Regions from separate parts of the Pseudoalteromonas sp. 23_GOM-1509m genome, predicted to be linked through region 1. Evidence: predicted binding sites of a transcription regulator. Region 1 holds the regulator's gene; the other holds the start of a gene.
The links. The regulator sigma-54, encoded in region 1, starts transcription at its own class of promoters, with help from an activator protein. The targets are predictions, from matches to a motif close to GTTGGCACGNNNNTNGNNT.

Region 1 (11,078 bases):
TTTTTTGAAGGTGCAGCCTTATTATTTGGCTTTGTTGTTTTTATTGGCGGACTTATTTTTGTCTCACTGCGAGCTAAAAACCAAGACGATCCGTTTGTGAGCGAAGCCTGTGACGAAGTACCTGACAATGTACCAACCAAAAAAGCTGTTTTTTGGCTGGTAGTGGGTATGATTTTACTGCCGGTTAGTTCACACTTTTTAGTTGGCTCAGCCGTTGATATCGCAAAATATTTTGGCTTAAGTGACTTAGTGATTGGTTTGACCATTATTGCTATAGGCACCAGCTTACCTGAACTTGCAGCTTCAATTGCAGGTGTACTTAAAAATGAAGATGACTTAGCGCTGGGTAACATAGTTGGTTCGAATATTTTTAATATTTTAGCGGTATTACCGCTGGCAGGATTAATTAATCCATCGGTTATCGATACTTCGGTAGCTAACCGTGATGTTATTATTATGATTGGCGCAACCTTGGCGCTAATTGCTATGTCATTGAACTTTAGAGGTCAAAGACGTATCAATAGAATAGAAGGTGGCTTGCTCATCGTCGCATTTATGATTTACCAAGGTTATATTTTTAGTCAAGTAGGATAGCCCATGGCAACGCTAAACTTTATTCAACAAGGGTTACGTGTTCTAGAGATTGAACGCCAAGCACTCAGCGATATTACACAATACGTTAATGAAAGCTTTAACCAAGCCTGTCAATTAATGTATGACTGCTCAGGTCGTATTATTGTTATTGGCATGGGTAAATCAGGCCATATTGGTAACAAAATAGCCGCCACTCTTGCCAGTACCGGCAGCCCCGCATTTTTTGTTCACCCGGGTGAAGCAAGCCATGGTGATTTAGGAATGATCACAGCAAATGATGTGGTTATCCTCATTTCAAACTCTGGTGAAACCAGCGAAGTACTTAATATTATTCCAGTATTAAAGCGCATTGGTGCCAAAATGATTGCCATGACAGGCAACCAAGGCTCAACCATGGCAACATTGGCAAATGTGCATGTGTGTATTAAAGTTGAACAAGAAGCCTGCTCATTGGGCTTAGCACCTACTGCAAGTACCACTGCCACACTCGCTATGGGTGATGCCATGGCGGTGGCATTATTAGAAGCACGCGGCTTTACTGCTGATGATTTTGCACTATCGCACCCTGGTGGTAGCTTAGGCAAGCGATTACTCTTAACTCTTAAAGATGTTATGCACAGTGGTGCTGATACGCCTATCATTAACGAGACGCAAACGATTAAAGATGCCTTAATTGAAATGTCGGCCAAAGGACTCGGCATGACCGCTATTGTTGATAGTGACCAGCAATTATCAGGCCTGTTTACCGATGGCGATTTACGCCGTATTTTAGAGCAACGTATTGACATTCATAGCACTGAAATTAATGTTGTGATGACCAAGTCGTGTACTACAGCCACCCAAGAGATGCTCGCGGCTGAAGCGTTAAATATTATGGAACAAAAACGTATTAATGGTTTAATTGTAATTAATGAGCATAATCAACCGATTGGCGCACTAAATATGCAAGACTTACTTAAAGCGGGAGTGCTATAAATGCAATTTGAAGATCTCTATCAACCGCTAAGTGATGATGCAAAGGCGCGCGCAAAAAAAGTAAAGCTATTAATTTGTGATATTGATGGTGTATTTTCTGATGGCCGTATTTACCTTGGAAACCAAGGTGAAGAACTCAAAGCATTTAACACCAAAGACGGATTTGGTATCAAAGCCCTGATTAACAGCGGTTTTGAAGTCGCCGTGATCACCGGGCGCCATTCTCATATAGTGCAGCAACGTATGAGCAGTTTAACCGTACAACATATATATCAAGGCCAAGAAGACAAACTCATAGCCTATCAAGAATTAAAACAAAAATTAGCGCTTAGCGATGAGCAAATTGCTTATATAGGTGATGATAGCCCAGACATGCCAGTAATGGAGCAAGTCGGTTTTGCGGTTGCCGTAAACGATGCTCATCCACTTATTAAACGTTTATCACATTATGTAACCCAACTGCCCGGCGGTTTTGGTGCGGTAAGAGAGCTGACAGACTTACTTATGCTCGAAAATAACAAGCCACTAACTAGCCAAGGAACGAGTTCATGAATGTAGCGCGCATTATACTGAGCGTTTTATTCATAAGCTGTATGGTTTGGCTCTGGTATCCTTATTTTACTAAGGTTGATATTACTGCAAGCGAAGAAACACAAGTTATTGCTAAGCCTGATTATACCGCTATTGAGCTAAAACAAACGGCTTATAATGAACAAGGTAAAGTGAGCCATAAGGTAACTGCGGTAAAAATGGAGTTGTATCAACAACTCGGTTTTACCTTTTTTGAAAAGCCTATATTCACTTTATACAACGAGCAGCAAACATGGCGTATTAACGCCGATGAAGCCACCCTCTACGACGACCGTCAACTGGTGTTAGAGGGTAATGTAACCGCTCAAAACTTAGTAGATAACGCCATGATCGATACGATCACCGCCCAGACCATCAATGTTGATATAAAACTATTAACCATGCAATCACAGCAGCCTGTCGTTATTACAGGACCTAATTTAAAAATCACAGGTAAAGGCCTTGAGGCCGATTTAAAAACCGAGGTGATTAAACTTATTAACCATACGCGAACCCTATATTATGACCAATAACCTATTTAAAATTTTAATTGTTCCCTCACTATTAATTGCTTTTAACAGTAATGGCGCTGAACCTGCTGAAGCCCCCGCTGCTAATCAAATTTCAATTAGTGCAGATAAGCAAGAAGGTCAATTAAAAGAAAACGTAGGCATTTTTGAGAAAAATGTTGAAATTATTCATGGTAATCGCCGTATCACAGCTGACCGTTTAGAAGTGCATAAACGCGATGATCTAGGCGATAACAAACAGTTATTAATTGCCACAGGCAGCCCTGCATATTTTGAAGAAACACAAGCTGATGGCACTATAATGAGCGCCAGTGCTAATGAAGTGCGTTACGATGTGTCGCTGCGTTTTTTAACCTTAATCGGCGATGCAAGCATTGCTCAAGCAGGTCAAAAAATAACAGCTAAAAGTATCACTTACGATATCGAGCAGCAGTTAATTAGCGCAGAAAAAGACGAAAACTCAACAGACCGTGTACACACTATTTTAGTCCCTGTTGAAAATAAAAAAGAAGATGATAAAGGCCAACCATGAGCACATTAAAAGCAGAGCTATTAGCTAAAAGCTACAAAGGTCGTGAAGTTGTAAAAAACGTTGGCCTAGAGGTTGAAGCTGGCAGTATTGTGGGGTTACTTGGCCCTAATGGTGCAGGTAAAACCACCACTTTTTATATGATTGTAGGCCTTGTGCCTAGCGATAAAGGCAAAATATCAATTGATGATAAAGATATTACTTTATTACCGATGCACAGCCGAGCGCGTTTAGGGATTGGTTATTTACCGCAAGAGTCGTCTATTTTTAGAAAGCTGACTGTTTATCAAAACTTAATGGCTATCTTAGAAACACGTAAAGAATTAAATAAACAACAACGCGAAGATACCTTAAATAATTTACTTGATGAATTTAGCATTCAGCATATCCGCGATAGTCAAGGTATGGCTTTATCAGGTGGTGAACGTCGCCGCGTTGAAATTGCTCGCGCGTTAGCAGCAAACCCTAAATTTATCCTTTTAGACGAACCCTTTGCGGGGGTTGATCCTATCTCAGTATTAGATATTAAAAAGATTATAGAGCATCTTAAAAACCGAGGAATTGGCGTACTTATCACAGATCACAACGTACGCGAAACTCTTGATGTTTGTGAAAAAGCCTACATAGTTTCTCATGGGGAGTTAATTGCATCAGGCACTCCAGAATATGTATTAAACGATAAAACAGTACGCGATGTTTATTTAGGCGAGCAGTTCAAGCTCTAATATGTGTGTTATTACACTAAGCATCTGCTAAGATTAATTATACTAATTTAAAAGGATTGTTAGAGATACATGAGGCAATCATTACAGCTGCGCATGGGCCAGCAACTTACAATGACTCCACAGTTGCAACAAGCAATTCGCTTATTGCAACTCAGTACATTGGATCTCCAGCAAGAAATTCAAGAAGCGCTCGATAGCAACCCCTTGCTTGAAGTTGAAGAACACGATTACAGCGAAGACACTGCAGGTAAAAACGAACAAAAAGCCGATAACGATGACTTAACGCTAAGTGCCTCAGCTGACGATAAACCTAGCGAGTATGAGCAAGATAGCGGCGAAGCAATGACCAAAGACACCATTAGCGATGATATGGCTATGGATGTTACTTGGGATGAATATATGAGCGCTGCGCCTGCCTCTTCATCGGGCCCAATGCCAGAAGATGAATCTATTTATCAAGGCTCTTCGACTGAAACGCTGCATGAGTATTTAATGTGGCAACTTCAACTGACGCCGTTTAGTCCTACCGATGAAGCGATAGCTATTGCAATTGTAGAAGCTGTGGACGATTCAGGGATTCTAACCCTTAGCTGTGAAGAAATATTAGAAAGCTTTAACCAAGAAAACGACGGCGAAGATGAAGTTGAACTTGACGAAATAGAAGCGGTACTAAAGCGTATTCAACTATTTGATCCAGTGGGAATAGCCGCGCGTAGTTTACAAGAGTGCTTGTGTATTCAGCTAAATCAATTTGATAAAGACACACCTTTTTTAAACGAAACAAAAATGATCTTAACCGATCATATTGATTTACTTGCTGCACGTGACTATCGCACGTTAATGAAAAAAACAAAGCTTAAAGAAGATGAGCTTAAAGAAATCATGACGTTGATTCATACGCTCAGCCCAAAACCGGCAGACACTATTGTTAGAGAAGAGTCTGAATACGTTATTCCTGATGTGTCGGTTAAGAAAGTTAAAGGTCGTTGGGTAGTTGAATTAAACCCAGATAGCATGCCTAAGATCAGAGTAAATAGCCAATATGCAGCTATGTCGCGTACGGTTAAATCAAGTGGTGATAGCCAGTTTATTCGCTCGCACTTACAAGAGGCTAAATGGTTTATAAAAAGCTTAGAAAGTAGGAATGACACGCTACTTAAAGTAACCAACTGTATTGTGCAGCAGCAACAGGCCTTTTTTGAACACGGTCCTGAGGCTATGAAGCCTATGGTGCTTAACGATGTGGCTGAAATGGTGGAAATGCATGAGTCGACTATATCGCGTGTTACTACGCAAAAATACATGCATACACCACGTGGCATTTTTGAGCTTAAATATTTCTTTTCAAGCCATGTAAGTACTGAAAATGGTGGCGAATGTTCATCAACAGCAATACGTGCATTAATTAAAAAATTAATCGCTGCAGAAAACTCAGCTAAACCATTGAGTGATAGTAAAATTGCAGATATATTGGCAGAGCAAGGAATTAAAGTAGCGAGGAGAACCATTGCAAAATATCGCGAATCTCTAGCTATTCCCCCGTCTAATCAACGTAAAAGTTTGATTTAAGGCGTACAACAAAGAGGAAAATGTTTATGCAACTGAATTTAACTGGTCGCCATGTAGATATTACCGACTCGCTTAGAGACTACGTAAATAGTAAATTTTCGAAGTTACAGAGGCACACTGATCACATAACGAATGTGCACGTTATTCTCGATGTAGAAAAACTAAACCAAAAAGCTGAAGCAACCGTTCATGTTAGTGGCGCTGAGATTTTTGCCTCTACTGAGCATCAAGATATGTATGCCGCTATAGACTCGCTCATTGACAAGCTAGATCGTCAAGTAATTAAACACAAAGAGAAACTTGCTCGACACTAACACTATGAAACTAAGCTCACTTATCTGTCAGGACTGCAGTAAAGCTGCGGTCCTTTTTAATAGTAAAAAAAGAATTTTAGAATTTATCAGTGAATTGGCTCACAATAAGCTGCCCTATTTAACACAACAAGATATTCTTAATGCATTAACTGCAAGAGAAAAGCTTGGAAGTACAGGCATTGGCCGAGGCATTGCTATTCCACATGGTCGCATGAGTGGAGCTCAAGAGCCCCTTGCTTTGATTTTAGTGAGCGAAACAGCTATTAATTTTGATGCGATTGATAACCGGCCGGTTGACATTTTTGTCGCGTTAATTGTTCCCGATGGCGATAATCAGCAGCATTTGAAGACGCTAGCCACGATTGCTGATAAGCTCAATGATAAAGAATTTTGTAAACAGTTACGCGCCGCCAAATCGGATAGCGAACTGTATCAGGTTATCGTCAGTCAATCGTAGTAATAAAGAAAGGTGATAAATGGAATTAATAATTATAAGCGGTCGTTCAGGCTCAGGTAAATCTGTGGCGTTACGCGTTGTGGAAGACTTAGGTTATTATTGTGTAGACAATATTCCTCTTAATTTATTACCATCATTAGTGCGCAGTGTTTCCGACAGTTATAATAAAATTGCCGTGAGTGTTGATGTACGTAACCTACCTAAAGAGCAACAGCAGTTTAATGAAATCATTGAATATTTACCTGGTTTTACTAAACCAACGGTATTTTATTTAGACAGTGACGATCAAACATTAATAAAACGTTTTTCAGAAACGCGACGTCTCCACCCTTTATCTATTGATTCTTTGCCGCTTGATTTAGCCATAAAAAAAGAAAAACAACTACTTGATGTATTGATTAACCGTGCTGATTATATGATTGATACCACGGATTTAAGTGTGCATCAGCTTGCTGAGTCTATTCGTGAAAAAATACTCGGAAAAAAAGATAAACAACTGATCATTACCTTTGAGTCATTTGGTTTTAAACACGGCATCCCTAAAGAAGCAGATTACGTATTCGATGCCCGATTTTTACCAAACCCGCATTGGGAGCCTGAACTTAAGCCACTTACAGGGCTGGACCAACCAGTAAAAGACTACCTAGCAAGTCACAGTATAGTGCAAAAATTTACATGGCAAATTCAAACATTTGTGCAAACATGGCTGCCGCATTTAGAACGAAATAACCGCAGCTACTTAACCATTGCAATTGGCTGTACCGGTGGGCAACACCGCTCTGTTTATTTAGCGCAAACCATTGGCGAAAGCTTTGCAATGAGCCATCCTAATGTAAAAATTCGCCACCGAGAACAAGAATAATACCGAGTGAGAACATGCAATGCGCTTAGAAAATACATTTTTAATAAAAAACAAATTAGGATTACACGCTAGAGCGGCGACAGTATTAGCTCAGCTTTCTGTGCAATTTGATGCCACAATCACTTTATTTCAAGATGACAAACAAGCCGCTGGCGATAGCGTGCTGGCACTTATGTTACTCGAAAGCAGCCAAGGCAAAGAAGTTAAGGTGGTATGCGAAGGCCCCGACGCTGAGCCTGCACTTAGCGCAATAGGTGAGCTCATCGACCAACGATTTAATGAGCAAGAATAAAAAAGTTCATTATTAACTCATCATCCTAAGCTTAGGTTAATAGTGGTTGAGGTAGTTTGCTCACATAAAGTAAGATAAACTAAAATTGAATAGCATTTATACCCTTCCAGCATGTAATACAATTTAATTAAGGACGCCAATGCCTGAAGCTTTAGAACAAGATATTCCACTACAACAACTAAAACAGGTGACTAAGTCACTAAATAGTGGTCAATTTGTTCAAGTTAGACGCATGCTGGCAAAAACGGCGCCTTGTGATACCGCACTTCTTTTAGAATCATCCCCGCATAAAATTCGCCGTATGCTCTGGCAGCTTGTTGATCCTGATGTACAAGGTGATGTGCTTGAAGAGCTTTCTGAAGATGTACGTTTGGGCATTATTGCGCAAATGGCACCCGAGCACATTGCTGCTGCAACCGAAGACATGGGTCATGATGACTTAGGGGAAGTACTACGTAGCCTACCTGACACTGTTTATAAAGACGTTGTTAGCGCTATGGATATTCAAGATAGAGAACGTGCAACGCAGGCTTTATCGTATCAAGAGCGCTCTGCTGGCGCATTGATGAATATAGATACCGTTACTATTCGCCCCGATGTGACTCTAGATGTGGTACTGCGTTATATTCGCTTACGCGGCGAATTACCTGAGGGTACAGATGACTTATATGTGGTTGATGAAAATAACTGCTTTTTAGGCGCCCTATCGCTGAGTACTTTATTAACCAACCCCCCTGAAAAAATTGTTCATGATTTAATGGATGAAGACTGTGAGTCTATTCCTATTTCAATGGATGAGAGCGAAGTTGCACAATTGTTTGAGCGTCATAATTGGATATCGGCACCGGTTGTTGATGACAACGCACACTTGCTTGGGCGGATCACCATTGATGATATCGTTGATGTTATTCGTGAAGACGCTGAGCACAGTTTACTGGGTTTAGCGGGTTTAGATGATGAAGAAGATACCTTTGCACCTGTGTTGAAAAGCTCTAAAAAGCGCTCAATTTGGCTGGGTGTAAACTTACTAACTGCATTGCTAGCTGCAATTGTGGCGAGCTTTTTTGAAAACACCTTAGCTATATTACCAATTCTTGCTGTGCTCAATGGCATTGTCCCGTCAATGGGTGGGGTTGCAGGCAGCCAAACCTTAACTTTGGTTATTCGCGGTATCGCGGTGGGCCATATCAACCAAACTAACCAACGTTTTTTATTATTAAAAGAACTCGCTATCGGTGCGATTAACGGTATGGTTTGGTCTATCCTAATTGCCGGTGTTGTTGCGCTTTGGCAATGGGATTTCAAACTCGGTGGTGTTTTAGCGTTTGCTATGTTTATGAATTTAGTTGCAGCAGGTATTGCGGGTGCTAGTATCCCACTATTGCTTAAAAAAATGAAAATAGATCCAGCACTTGCAGGCAGTGTGGTACTAACCACAGTAACTGATATTGTTGGTATATTTGCCTTCTTAGGTACTGCGACTTGGTTATTGATTTAATCTTTTTATAAACGTTTTTAAACAAAAACACCGCATCAATACGCGGTGTTTTTGTTTAAGCCGATAGTTACTTTACATAAGTTAAGGCTACTTAGCGCGCTGGCGATTACCACCTACCTTAGGCTTAGTGTTGGCTTTTTTAAACTGGCTAAAGCCAGTATGACGAGTAAGCGCAGGACGACCGCCCTTATTGCCTTTACCGCCTTTGGTTTGCCTTTCATCTCGGCCTTCTTCTGGCACTAAACAATTTGGACCTTTACCAATAAGCTTGGCTTTGCCCATGTTACGCAGGGCTTCGCGGATCATTGGCCAACCGGCAGGATCGTGATAGCGTAAAATTGCTTTATGCAAACGACGTTGACGCGCTCCCTTAGGCACAGCAACTTGCTCAGTATTATTTTTAATATTACGAAGCGAGTTCATTTCAGTATGATAAATGGTGGTTGCGTTGGCCATCGGTGATGGATAAAAATTTTGTACCTGATCAAGCTTAAAATCATTCGATTTCAGCCACAAAGCCATGTTTACCATGTCTTCATCTTTAGTCCCCGGGTGAGCAGAAATAAAGTATGGAATTAAATACTGCTTTTTACCCGCTTCTTTTGAGTACTTATCAAATAACGCTTTAAATTCATCATAGGCGCCCATACCTGGTTTCATCATTTTTGATAATGGGCCATCTTCTGTGTGTTCAGGTGCTATTTTTAAATATCCACCAACATGATGGGTTACTAGCTCTTTAACGTAACGAGGATCACGTACAGCAAGGTCATAACGCACGCCCGAAGCAATTAAGATCTTTTTGATCCCTTTAACCTCACGCGCCTTTTTATATAAGTCGATAGTGGGTGTGTGATCGGTATCCATATGCTTACAAATATCAGGATACACACACGACAAGCGACGGCACGTACTCTCTGCTTTTTTACTGGTACAACGCAGTTTGTACATATTTGCAGTTGGCCCACCTAAATCAGAAATAACCCCAGTAAAGCCCGGCACTTTATCTCTAATTTGTTCAATTTCTTCGATAATCGATTCTTGTGAACGGCTTTGTATTATGCGCCCCTCATGCTCGGTAATAGAACAAAACGAACAGCCGCCAAAACAGCCGCGCATAATATTTACCGACGTTTTAATCATGTCGTAAGCGGGGATTTTATTATCGCCATAACTTGGGTGTGGAATACGCTGGTAAGGTAAACCAAACACGTCATCCATTTCCTGAGTTTCAAGCGGATAAGCCGGCGGATTCACCCAAATAGAACGATCGCCATGACGTTGAAATAACGCCCTTGCACAACCTGGGTTGGTTTCTTGATGTAAAATACGTGATGCATGGGCATACAAAGGCTTATTAACGCTAACCTGCTCAAATGCCGGCAGTTTAACGTAAGTTTTTTCCCACGGCTTAGGACGAGCAGGCTGGATGGTAATTGGTTTTGCAGCTTCTGCTTGTAAATCGATGCCGGCTTGCTTAAATTCTGATTTAGCACAGCCCACATCATCCGCGCCATAAGGATTAGGAATAGGGTCTATTTTACCAATTTTATCAATCGCTGTTGAGTCACTGCCACGCCAACCAGGTAAAGGCTCTTTACGAATAACTGCCGTGCCTCTAACATCCTGTATGGTATCGATGGTTTCACCGGCAGCGATACGATGCGCTACTTCAACTAACGGGCGTTCGGCATTACCATAAATTAAAATATCGCCTTTAGCGTCAAATAATACGCTACGACGTACTTTTTCTTGCCAGTAATCATAATGAGCAATACGGCGCAGACTGGCTTCAATGCCCCCTAACACTAATGGCACATCTTTGTAGGCTTCACGACAGCGTTGTGAATAAATGATCACTGCGCGATCTGGGCGTTTACCGCCGACATTTCCTGGTGTGTATGCGTCATCATGGCGCATTCGTTTTTCAGCGGTGTAACGATTGATCATCGAGTCCATATTACCGGCTGTAATACCAAAAAATAAGTTAGGCTTACCCAATGCCATAAACGCATCTTTAGAGTTCCAATCTGGTTGAGCAATAATGCCCACTCTAAAACCTTGCGCTTCTAGCACTCGGCCAATTACGGCCATCCCAAAACTAGGATGGTCTACATAAGCATCACCGCTAATAATAATAATATCGCAGCTATCCCAGCCAAG
Region 2 (11,078 bases), on a different contig from region 1:
GAAGTTGACGAAAATGCTGACATAAGCGCCGCTGCTCAAGGTCGTATCCCACCGGGTACTGAAATGATCATGAGCCGTGATGGTTATCCTGTGGTACTAAAAAAGCGCATCATTCTTGAAGGCAGCCATATTACTGGCGCGCAGTCAGGTGCAGATGAGTACCAGCGTCCACAAGTAAGCATTAAACTCGATAGTAAAGGTGGGGCAAAAATGAATGCCTTCACCAAACGTGCTATTGGTAAACGTATGGCTACCGTGTTTATTGAGTACAAGCCATCGGGTAAAAAAGATAGCGAAGGTAAAGCACTTCCACCGATTAAAGTGGAAGAAGTGATTAACGTAGCAACCATTCAAGCGCGTCTTGACCGTTCATTCCGTATTACCGGTATTGATAACCCCGCTGAAGCACATAACTTAAGTTTACTACTTCGCGCGGGTGCACTGGTTGCGCCTATTCAAATAGTAGAAGAACGTACGGTTGGGCCAAGCCTAGGTCAAGAAAACATTGAAGCAGGTATGACCGCTGTAGCCTTAGGTTTTGCGTTTGTACTGGCCTTTATGCTTATTTACTACAAAGGTTTTGGTCTTGTTGCGAATATCGCACTGGCTGCCAACTTAGTACTTATTATTGGTGTAATGTCGTTAATTCCAGGTGCAACGCTTACCCTGCCGGGTATCGCAGGTATTGTACTAACCGTGGGTATGGCTGTTGATGCGAACGTACTTATATTTGAGCGTATTCGTGAAGAGCTCGCTGATGGCCGCAGCCCTCAACAAGCGGTTCATTTTGGTTACGATAGTGCCTTTAGTACTATTTTTGATGCCAATATCACCACATTAATTGCGGCGATTATCTTGTTTGCTGTTGGTACCGGTCCTGTTGCAGGCTTTGCGGTAACCCTAGCAATTGGTATTTTAACCTCTATGTTTACAGCAATTGTAGGTACCCGTGCGGTGATCAACCTATTTATTGGTGGTAAACGTGTTGATAAACTTTCAATTTAAGGAGCAGACATGCAAATTTTAAGATTGGGCGGAAAAACCCTTCGTTTCATGTCTCTTCGAAAAGTGGCAATGGGCTTTTCTACGTTATTAATCATAGCGTCGCTGGCGTCACTTTTTGTTAAAGGCTTAAATTTCGGTTTAGATTTTACCGGCGGTACAGCAGTTGAGGTAGGTTTTTCACAACCTGCCGATCTGAAAAAAGTACGTAATGTACTGGCTGAAAACGACTTTGCTGATGCATCGGTACAGCTTTTTGGCTCAAGCCAAGAAATACTGGTCCGTTTAGCCCCTCGCGGTGATGATGTAAAAGCAGAAGTAATTGGTAACCAAGTAATTACTGCCCTTAAACAAGCTGATGATAGCGTAGTAATGCGCCGTATTGAGTTTGTAGGCCCAAGCGTAGGTGAAGACTTAAAAGAGCAGGGTGGCCTTGCCATGTTAACTGCGCTTATATGTATCTTAATTTACGTGGCATTTCGCTTTGAATGGCGCTTTGCTGTAGGTGCGGTGGGTGCACTATTACACGATGTAATCATTACGATTGGTTTATTCTCGGTGCTTGGTTTAGAGTTTGACCTAACTATTTTGGCTGCAATACTCGCCGTGATAGGTTACTCACTAAACGATACCATTGTTGTATCAGACCGTATCCGTGAGAACTTCCGTAAAGTACGTATTGACGACACCATTGAAATTATTGACCTGTCACTTACGCAAACACTTAATCGTACTTTAGTTACATCAATTACCACTATTTTAGTATTGATTGCACTCTTTGTATGGGGCGGCCAAACTATTCATGGCTTTGCTACCGCACTATTATTTGGTGTATTTATTGGTACTTATTCTTCAGTTTACGTTGCCAGCTCGGTGGCTATTGCCATGGGCGTAAGTAAAGAAGATTTAATACCAGAGGTGATTGAAAAAGAAGGTGCCGATTTAGACTCAATGCCTTAATTGAGATTAAATTATCCTTTTTAAAAAACCGCTCCTTGTGAGCGGTTTTTTATTGCTTAGCGTGTAAGACATATAATTGTCATACGAGCTTGATATTTTATTACTCTTATTTAATTTTGATCAGAGCTAGTAGTGACTGAGCAACGTAAAGCCTTAGAATCAATTTTACAACAAGGGGCAATAACAACCTTGTTTCAACCTATTTTTGATATAACTAAGCAATCTATTAATGGGTATGAAGCGCTTAGCCGTGGGCCTAAAAATAGCCCATTAGCGATGCCAAATAAGCTATTCGAAACGGCTCATAAATATCAATTAATTTCAGAGCTTGAGCTTTTATGCCGTTCTCGCGCCATAGAAAACTTTGTAAAACTAAATCTACAAGGGAAGTTATTTTTAAATGTCAGCCCAAAAATTCTACTCGATCCGAGCCACCCTAAAGGCGAAACCTTACATTTAATTGAACAGTTTGGTCTTGCGGCTAATCGTGTGGTGATTGAAGTCACCGAACAAGAAAAAGTAGATGATGGCTTTTTACTGTTAAAAACCATTGCTCATTATCGAGAGCTAGGCTTCACTATTGCTATTGACGATCTTGGTGCAGGTTATTCCGGTCTAAAGCAATGGTCGCAGTTATGCCCAGATATTGTAAAAATTGATCGTTACTTTATTGATCATTGCGATCAAAGCGAAGTTAAAAAAGAATTTCTAAAATCAATTGTGGTGTTAGCACGGGCAACAAATACAGCGGTGATTGCAGAGGGAATTGAGCGTACTGAAGAACTCGATTTAGTTAAAAGTATAGGCATAAGTCATGTTCAGGGATTTTTGTTAGAAAGACCCAGCCAACAACCAAGCTATGACTATAACTGTAAGCAGTTACAAGCATTTACATTGACTCAAGCAGGGTCAAAGTTTGAACAATCAATGGCTATCGGGGTGCTTGCTGTTGCTCAGCCTGCCATTAGCAGTCACACGCGTTGTAAAGAGGCTCATGCGCTTTTTGAGCAAGACAAGCGCATAATTAGCTTACCCGTTTTAAATAGCAATCAGCAGCCAATAGGGCTGTTACATAAAGATCAGCTAACAGAAGTGTTTGCCGCGCCATACGGGCATGCGCTTTATGATAAATGTGAAGTCACTGAGTTAATGGATAAACAGCCTTTGGTGGTTGATGAAAATCAAATGCTTGATATTGTCTCTCAGCAAATAACAGAGCAAGACTTTGATATTCGTCGCCATATTGTTATCACAAGTAATAATAAATATTTAGGTTTGGCACCGCTCAGGGACATATTAAAGCACATTACCGCTGAAAAAATCCGCCACGCCCAACATGCTAACTCTCTAACCATGTTACCGGGTAATGTGGCAATTAGTGAAGTAATAGAGCAGCGTCTGCAACATAAACAGCCATTTTCACTAGCCTATATCGATTTAAATCATTTTAAACAATTTAACGATCTGTATGGTTATGCCAGTGGGGACAGCGTGATAAAACTTCTGGCCGATGTGACTGTAAAAGCGTGTGCGCACAGCGCTAACTTTGTCGGGCATATTGGTGGCGATGACTTTATGGTGGTGTTTGAAAAAAAAGATGCGGTGGAGGTTTGTAATACCATTATCACGCAATTTGAATTGCAGTCACGCGTATTTTTTACGCCAGAGCATATTGCTGGAAAAGGGTATTGGGCAACTAATCGAGAGGGCGAAAAGCAGTTTGTACCTCTACTTACATTATCGATAGGTTTAGTTGAGCCGGATCTGCAGCAGTGTAAAAATAGCCATCAAGTAGCGGCATTAGCCACAGATGCTAAAAAAGAAGCAAAACGTTATCGTCACAGCTACTTATTTATTTGTAATCGAAGAAGGCCTGCACCCGCTGTTGTGCGTTTATCCAATAGTAAAAAAAGTGGCTAACAAAAAGCAAAAAAGGAGCCTAGGCTCCTTTTTTTTAAGTGCGGTATTACGATTAACGTAATAACGACTCAGATAATACTGGGCGCATTTCACGAACAATCGCTTGTGTTAGCTTAGGTGCACCACAAATAACGTTACCGCTCACGTTGTAGTTATTACCGCCAGCAAAATCAACAACCATGCCGCCAGCTTCTTTAACTAATAGCTCGCCTGCTGCTGTATCCCACGGTTTTAAACCAATTTCAAAGAAACCATCAACACGACCCGCTGCAACATATGCCATATCAAGTGCTGCAGAGCCTGCACGACGAATATCAGCGGTATGTACGAATAATGCTTTAAACGCTTCAGAATAGGCATCTAAGTGGTGTTTTTGTTTGAAAGGGAAACCTGTTGCAAGAACAGAACCGGCAAGTTCAACCGTTTTAGATACACGTAAACGTTTGCTGTTTAACTGTGCGCCTTGACCACGAGAAGCGGTGAAAAGTTCGCCACGAATTGGATCGTAAATTACGGCTTGGTCTAAACGACCTTTAACTTTAAGTGCAATAGATACTGCGAAATGAGGGATACCCTTGATGAAGTTAGTTGTGCCATCAAGTGGGTCAACAATCCATTGGTAATCAGCATCCTTACCTTTGTGTTCGCCTAACTCTTCACCAACGATGCAGTGATCAGGGTAAGAACGTAAAATAGTGTCACGAATTACGGCTTCGGCTTCTTTATCAATGTTCGTAACTAAATCATTAGTGCCTTTTTGTTGCACTTCAACTTTTGATAAGTCTTCACTTGCACGAAGAATAAGCTTGCCTGCGTTACGCGCAGCGCGAACCGCAATGTTTAACATTGGATGCATGGTATTACCTTTGGGTTGTAAAAGAACGTTTATATATTTAAGCCGGCGTATTTTAGCGGTTTTTGCCATAAAGTAAACCATAAAGCCTAAATACTTGTGAGTGTTTTTTGTACAGCCATGATCTTTCAATATATTTATCGGAATAAAAACAGACAATAAATTTGTAAATTAGCGCTTTACCTAAAGTTAACTTGAGGTTTTATGATGTTCTATATTCAATTAACAGGAAGAAAGTTATGAAATTAGAACACGTAAATTTAGTTGTTAGTGACATAAACGCCATGCTTAAGTTTTACCAAGCAGCGTTTCCCTATTGGTCAATTAGAAGTGAGGGAGAAGGAACCTGGTATGGTAAAGCAAGGCGCTGGGTACATTTTGGTGATAACGAGCAATATATTGCTATAAGCGATCACGGTGAAGGGAAAAACCGCGACCTATCAGGACATCAAATTGGTTTGGCACACTTTGCCTATGTAACCAATAACTTAAATGCAGTAATAGCGCGCCTAAAACATGCGGGCTTTGCAATAAGTAAAGAAGGTGCTGTAAATCCATTTAGAAAAAACATTTATTATATTGATCCCGCAGGGTTTGAAGTTGAGTTTGTAGAGTACATGAGTGATGTACCTAGTGAGCGAAATAACGACTTATAATATGAATGAAGCCAACGATTATGGCTTCATTCAATGTTTAGCATATTTAATAATGTTTACCATGTATGCCAAGCTGAGTTTTTAGATCATTTGCAAAGCTAATAAATTTTTCTTTAATAGTGCGTTTAACTTTAACTTCCACAGAGCCTAAAACAGTTTTTCCTTCAATGTGAATCGTTGGCCCTTGGCGCTTATTAAGTGACACTGTTTTATTTTCAAAACTGCCTAAAATACAAAACATTTTAGAAACTACATTAACGTGCTCTGGTACATATATTTCTTCGCTGCCAAAATAACAATTAACGTGAATAGTGACATGTTGGTGGGTAAAAATCGCATCTGTAAAATCAAGATTGATTGACCCCATGTAGTTTTCTATATAAATGTTTTGAGGAACTACCCATTGGCCGCTTCGTTCACTCGAACCAAGAATGCTTCTTAATGTAAGTGGCTCTTCATCAGTCTCATGCTGCGCGCTATAATTAGGTGCAAACTGAGAGTGCTTTTGCGCCTTATATTGCTGGTCAGTATTTAAGGTTAAATCTTCAACGAGATCCATAAGTGCTTTATTGTCACTCGCTGCCATGGCGTCGTCTAAGCGCCTTTCAAATGCTTCAACAGAAATAACACCATGGCTGTAGTTATAAATGAGCTGATCAATCACTTGCTCACGAACTTGCTCAATAGGGCGGTCTTCAATTTTAACAGACATTTAAATTATCCTTTTATGGTTGCTGGTTATTTCAAAGCAAGCCTTATACCAAATATTAAATTGTTTAAATTCAGTGGTTTATAATTTTGGGTTTTTGATTCTTTATTATATTAACGACAGATTAACCAAATATACAATTATTTAGTAAGTTTCGCTATTCGAGAAACTTTTACGCAATAGTCTGTAAATGTTTACTTAGTAGGTTTAAGCCAATATCTACTACTTTAAATTAACCTATTGAAATTAAAGGTTAAAAAATATTGGCCCGATGCTCGCATTAGCTTAAGTGTCTTTAATCAAAAGGAGAACGATTATGAAAACATTTAATAAGTCTATGATTGCAGCCCTAGTATTAGGAACAACCGCAATGGGCGCTCAGGCAAGCAGTTGGGAAAACGAAAGCAAAGATGCTTGGATTGATGGGAAAGCAGAAACAGTATTGCTTATGAACACCAATCTAAATAACTTTGATATCAACACGGACGTAAAAAACGGCAAGGTAATGCTAACAGGTAAAGTAAACAGCGAAGTAGATAAAGAGCTTGCTGAAGAACTCGTGCTAAGCCTAGATGGTGTAACTGACGTTGAAAACAGTCTAACTGTGGTAAAAAACACCGACATGAAGAAGCATGATTCTGAAATGATGGGTAACGACACTGAAAGTGATTTAACCGATGCTAAAATCACTACAGTGATCACAACACGTTACTTATTTGATTCTGAAGTAGGTGGTACAGACATTGATGTTGATACCGATAATGGTGTGGTAACTCTTAAAGGTACAGTTGAGTCTGATGCTGAAAAGCAATTAGCGATGGAAATTGCTAAAAACGCTGAAGATGTTCGCAAGGTAGTTGATGAATTAACTGTTATTGCAGAATAATACACTATACTAAAGCCCAGCCCAGCTGGGCTTTTTGCTTTGCTAACATTGTAAGGATTAAATTATGGATATCATTAGAATTATTTTTTCTATTTTATTACCACCACTGGGTGTGTTTTTACAGGTAGGACTAGGGATGCATTTTTGGTTAAATATTTTGCTAACTTTGCTCGGCTATTTCCCTGGATTAATTCATGCGATTTACATTATTGCCAAAAAATAATGTAGCAGCATAGCAGGACATTTAATACTGAGTTGCTAAGTGCTCCCAAAGGTATGTTTATTAGTTACTCAGGCTGCTATTAATAAATGGATTTGTTTTACAAAACTCATCACTAACAAAACCTCAAAGCCTACTATTTGAGCAGTTAGCCCCTTGATTGTTAAAATAAAGCTTTTTGCTAGTGACAAGCCCCTAAAAACTTTTTATACTGCAACCCGCTTTAGTCGCTCTGTGGCTAAACGCTTCAAAAATTAACTGCTTACAGTTATACAAAGATGGCCCCTTAGCTCAGTTGGTTAGAGCACACGACTCATAATCGTTAGGTCCCCAGTTCGAGTCTGGGAGGGGCCACCACTTTTACACGCTTTCCAAGTAAATAGAAATTCACCTTCCTAGTTTATAAAACTTCATTTCTATTACTTCTATTGTATTTTTATCAGCGCACTGATTTTTTTATTAATTTTATTGAATACATTGCAATAAACACAGTTGAATCTACTATTAAAGTGTTATGAGATTTTATTATAAAAATATTTATTTTATGACCTTTAATGTCGCTACTGTTAATTGTGTGCAGTATATAAAATACCGCTTTGTTACCCCTTAGGTGCTCTATGTTATTAAAACGAAAAGTATACCTCAGCCTTATTTTGGCTGTTGTTGCTCCTTTAGCAATATCTACTCTAATATTTTCAAATAGTATTCGCTCAAATACAGAAGACAAACTAGCCAAAGTAGATTTACCAACAGCGCTTAGTGAAGTGAAAAGCCAAATCGAATTAGAGTTATCGACTCCTATTATTGTTGGCAAAGAAATAGCGCAAAACTTATTTGTGCAACAATGGATGAATAATAATGAAGATGCGCAAAGCCGAGGTAAATTCATTGATTACCTCAAACATATAAAAAATAAAAACCAAGCCAGTAACGCATACATTATTTCTAAAAACTCCCGCAATTATTACACCGATGAAGGTATTTCTAGGCAAATAGACAGTAGTGATACTTGGTTTGATGCTTTTTTAGCATCGGATAGACTATTTGAAGTAGCACTCGACATAGATAAAGGCAGCTCTGAGGTGATGGTATTTATTAATTATGCCATTGAGCTTGATGGGCAACGACAAGGAATTGCCGGAATAGGCCGTTCGCTCGATTCTATGGTGGATCTCATAAGTGAATATAGAATAGGAGAGGGCGGCATTGTTTATTTGGTCTCTGGTAGTGGCGAGATTATGTTGCATGGTAATAAAACTAAAATTGGGCAATCTGTTGACTTGGCGCCGATTAAAAATGGGGCAATTCAAAGTAAAGTAATTGATGGTGATGACTATGTTGTCTCAAGTACGCCAGTAAATTCATTAGGTTGGCATCTAGTCGCTGAAATTCCCCAAGAGCAATTATATGGCGCAATTAATAGTGCTATTAATACTAATATCATTTTTGGTGTAATTATTGCGCTTGTAGGTTTAGCGTTAGCACGCGTGTTAGTAGGGCAAATATTTAGGCCAATCGAAAACATTACTGCAGCGGTGAATGCATTAACGGAAAAAGATGGTGATTTAACGGCACGACTCCCTACTGATGATAATAATGAAATTTCAGACTTAGCGGTTAAGTTTAATCTGTTTTTAGAGCAGTTACATTATATGTTCAAACAGGTTTCTGAGTCGGCAATTCATGTTAAAGGTATTTCCCAAGATGTGCTTGAGCAAGTGCAAGGTGCGGCAAATTTAGCTGAAGTGCAATCATCGAGTACGCAAACGGTGGCGGCAGCCGTTAATGAGATGGAGGTTACGGTTCAGGATATTTCTGGTAGTGCCAGTAATGCAGCAGATATTGCTACTAAAACCGAAGAAACGACGCACAAAGGGGTTGAGTTTGTGCAAAGCACGATTAAACAAATGGAACAACTAGAAGCGTCAATGGCCAACTCTGTGGCCTCGGTGTTAGAGCTTTCGACAGAGATTAAATCAATTTCTCATGTATTGGATGTAATTAAAGGGATTTCCGAGCAAACTAATTTATTGGCGTTAAATGCGGCTATTGAGGCTGCTAGAGCGGGTGAGCAGGGCCGTGGCTTTGCGGTAGTTGCTGACGAAGTAAGAACGCTTGCGCAACGTACCGCGGAGTCTACGGAGCAAATTAATGAGATGATTGATTCGTTAAATGCTAAAGCTTCAAGCACGGTAACAGCGATTGAATTGGGCAGCAAAAACACCCTAGAAAATGCCGAGCGCTTAAAAGAAACCGGCCATACATTAAATGGTATTTCACAGGAAATTGTACTACTAAGCGAGTTAAACAACTCAGTGGCTACTGCAACGCGAGAGCAAACACTAGCAACCTCAGAAATTAGCCAAAATATTGTGATGATTTCCGATTCGGCAGAGCAAACCAAAGAAAATATGAAAAAGTCAGAGCAGCTTTGTAACGGTTTAAATAAAGAATCGAATATTTTAAGGGATTTACTGGGTAAGTTTACGCTTTAAACACGATTTAATTAAAAAATCAGTTGAGCGAGGAAACCATCATAGTTATAGAGTTCTCGCCTATAACTATGATGTTGTAATGGCGGTTAGTTTTTACGGTAAATCTCGTGATCCATTTCGTAAATATTTACGCTTAAACTGTCAGAGGCTCTGCAATACGTTTGCAAGCAGGCTAGTAATTGCTCACTTAGTAGTTGCTTTTGCTCAATGGAACGCCCAGCCATAATATGCACCGCAATATGAATAAACCCTTCTTTACCCACACCTAACTGATAATGCTGATAAGCAATAGCGCGAGTCTTTATTGTTTCTAAATCAAATAAGCCACTTTCAAACGTTGTTGTATGGATTTTTTCCACAAGAACTTGAGGTAGTAAAGGCAGATCTTCTGAGTGTTCAATAATAATGTGTGGCATTTAACGTATCCTCTTTAGATTGGTTTATTTAATTATACCAAACGGGTTTGTACACGCTAACCCCATAACGCTTAATTTTTAAAAATGTGGCTTGAACATATTTTTAGCAATAAACTCATTTAAGCAATTACAAGACCTGTAGCGTGTTTAATTTTAGATTTATTATGGCAAATATTTTTGGTTTATACGTTTTATGTCAATTTGTGGTGACTTATACGAAGAGTACACAAGCCAGTTGGTATTTGTAATATAGGTTAAGCCAGAGGTGCGACTAAATGCGCGTTCGGGAAGGCGTATTACGTCATGATGGCTGTTGGTTGAGAAGTCGTAATAACTCAAACGGTAATCACCTTGTTTTACATTAAAATAGTAAATACGCGATTGCGCTAAGGTGTCGCCTTCAAAAAAATACCACGAATTATGATTCGATAAATTAATTTCGCTAACAAGTGGTTGCTCAGTTTGGCTATCTGGGTCTTTTATCCATAGTTGATTAGTTGCTTGGTTGGCAAAAATTAAAGCGCCTTGCTTGTTTTCATAAGCGTATAGTGTTGGTGAATCTATGGCCTTTGCGAGTTTATTTCCCTTTAAGTCGAAGCGATAAACGTGTTGATCATTCGCTACCAATAGGCTTTTACTATCTGCAGCCCAACTCGGTTTTCCATGGTAACTAAAGCCTGTGGGTAATGACTGACTTGATTGGGTGTTAAAGTCATAAAGGTATAGCGCATGCTCACCAAGATGAGAAGCAACAAAGGCAATGTAATTACCATCAGGTGACCACACCGGGTTGTAAATATTTGCACTGAGATTAGTAAGCTGTTTTCGTGAGGTGCCGTCTTGATTTGCAGTCCATAATTCCATTGAGCCCGATTCGTTAGATACAAAAACTAACTTTTTTCTGGCTTTACTGTAATCAGGAAAGCGCGTATTAAAGTCGCTTGATAATACCGGAAAAGGG

Region 2: a site for sigma-54 is predicted at 6,363-6,381, ahead of N523_RS0100425 (BON domain-containing protein). Genes of this name have one in related genera too.

The regions. Positions count from the first base shown of each region.
Region 1 is NZ_JADO01000011.1:158,542-169,619, reverse strand. It holds gene N523_RS0105465 (calcium/sodium antiporter) at 1-594, shown strand, start outside; gene N523_RS0105460 (KpsF/GutQ family sugar-phosphate isomerase) at 598-1,569, shown strand; gene kdsC (3-deoxy-manno-octulosonate-8-phosphatase KdsC) at 1,570-2,121, shown strand; gene lptC (LPS export ABC transporter periplasmic protein LptC) at 2,118-2,672, shown strand; gene lptA (lipopolysaccharide transport periplasmic protein LptA) at 2,662-3,201, shown strand; gene lptB (LPS export ABC transporter ATP-binding protein) at 3,198-3,923, shown strand; gene N523_RS0105435 (RNA polymerase factor sigma-54) at 3,993-5,492, shown strand; gene hpf (ribosome hibernation promoting factor) at 5,519-5,806, shown strand; gene ptsN (PTS IIA-like nitrogen regulatory protein PtsN) at 5,811-6,263, shown strand; gene rapZ (RNase adapter RapZ) at 6,283-7,125, shown strand; gene N523_RS0105415 (HPr family phosphocarrier protein) at 7,145-7,417, shown strand; gene mgtE (magnesium transporter) at 7,557-8,915, shown strand; gene N523_RS0105405 (YgiQ family radical SAM protein) at 9,003-11,078, opposite strand, start outside.
Region 2 is NZ_JADO01000008.1:85,806-96,883, forward strand. It holds gene secD (protein translocase subunit SecD) at 1-1,005, shown strand, start outside; gene secF (protein translocase subunit SecF) at 1,015-1,962, shown strand; gene N523_RS0100405 (GGDEF domain-containing protein) at 2,095-3,882, shown strand; gene suhB (inositol-1-monophosphatase) at 3,935-4,738, opposite strand; gene N523_RS0100415 (VOC family protein) at 4,975-5,391, shown strand; gene N523_RS0100420 (LiaF domain-containing protein) at 5,438-6,103, opposite strand; gene N523_RS0100425 (BON domain-containing protein) at 6,417-6,986, shown strand; gene N523_RS19235 (YqaE/Pmp3 family membrane protein) at 7,051-7,209, shown strand; tRNA gene N523_RS0100435 (tRNA-Ile) at 7,487-7,563, shown strand; gene N523_RS0100440 (methyl-accepting chemotaxis protein) at 7,824-9,701, shown strand; gene N523_RS0100445 (5-carboxymethyl-2-hydroxymuconate Delta-isomerase) at 9,788-10,117, opposite strand; gene N523_RS0100450 (winged helix-turn-helix domain-containing protein) at 10,280-11,078, opposite strand, start outside.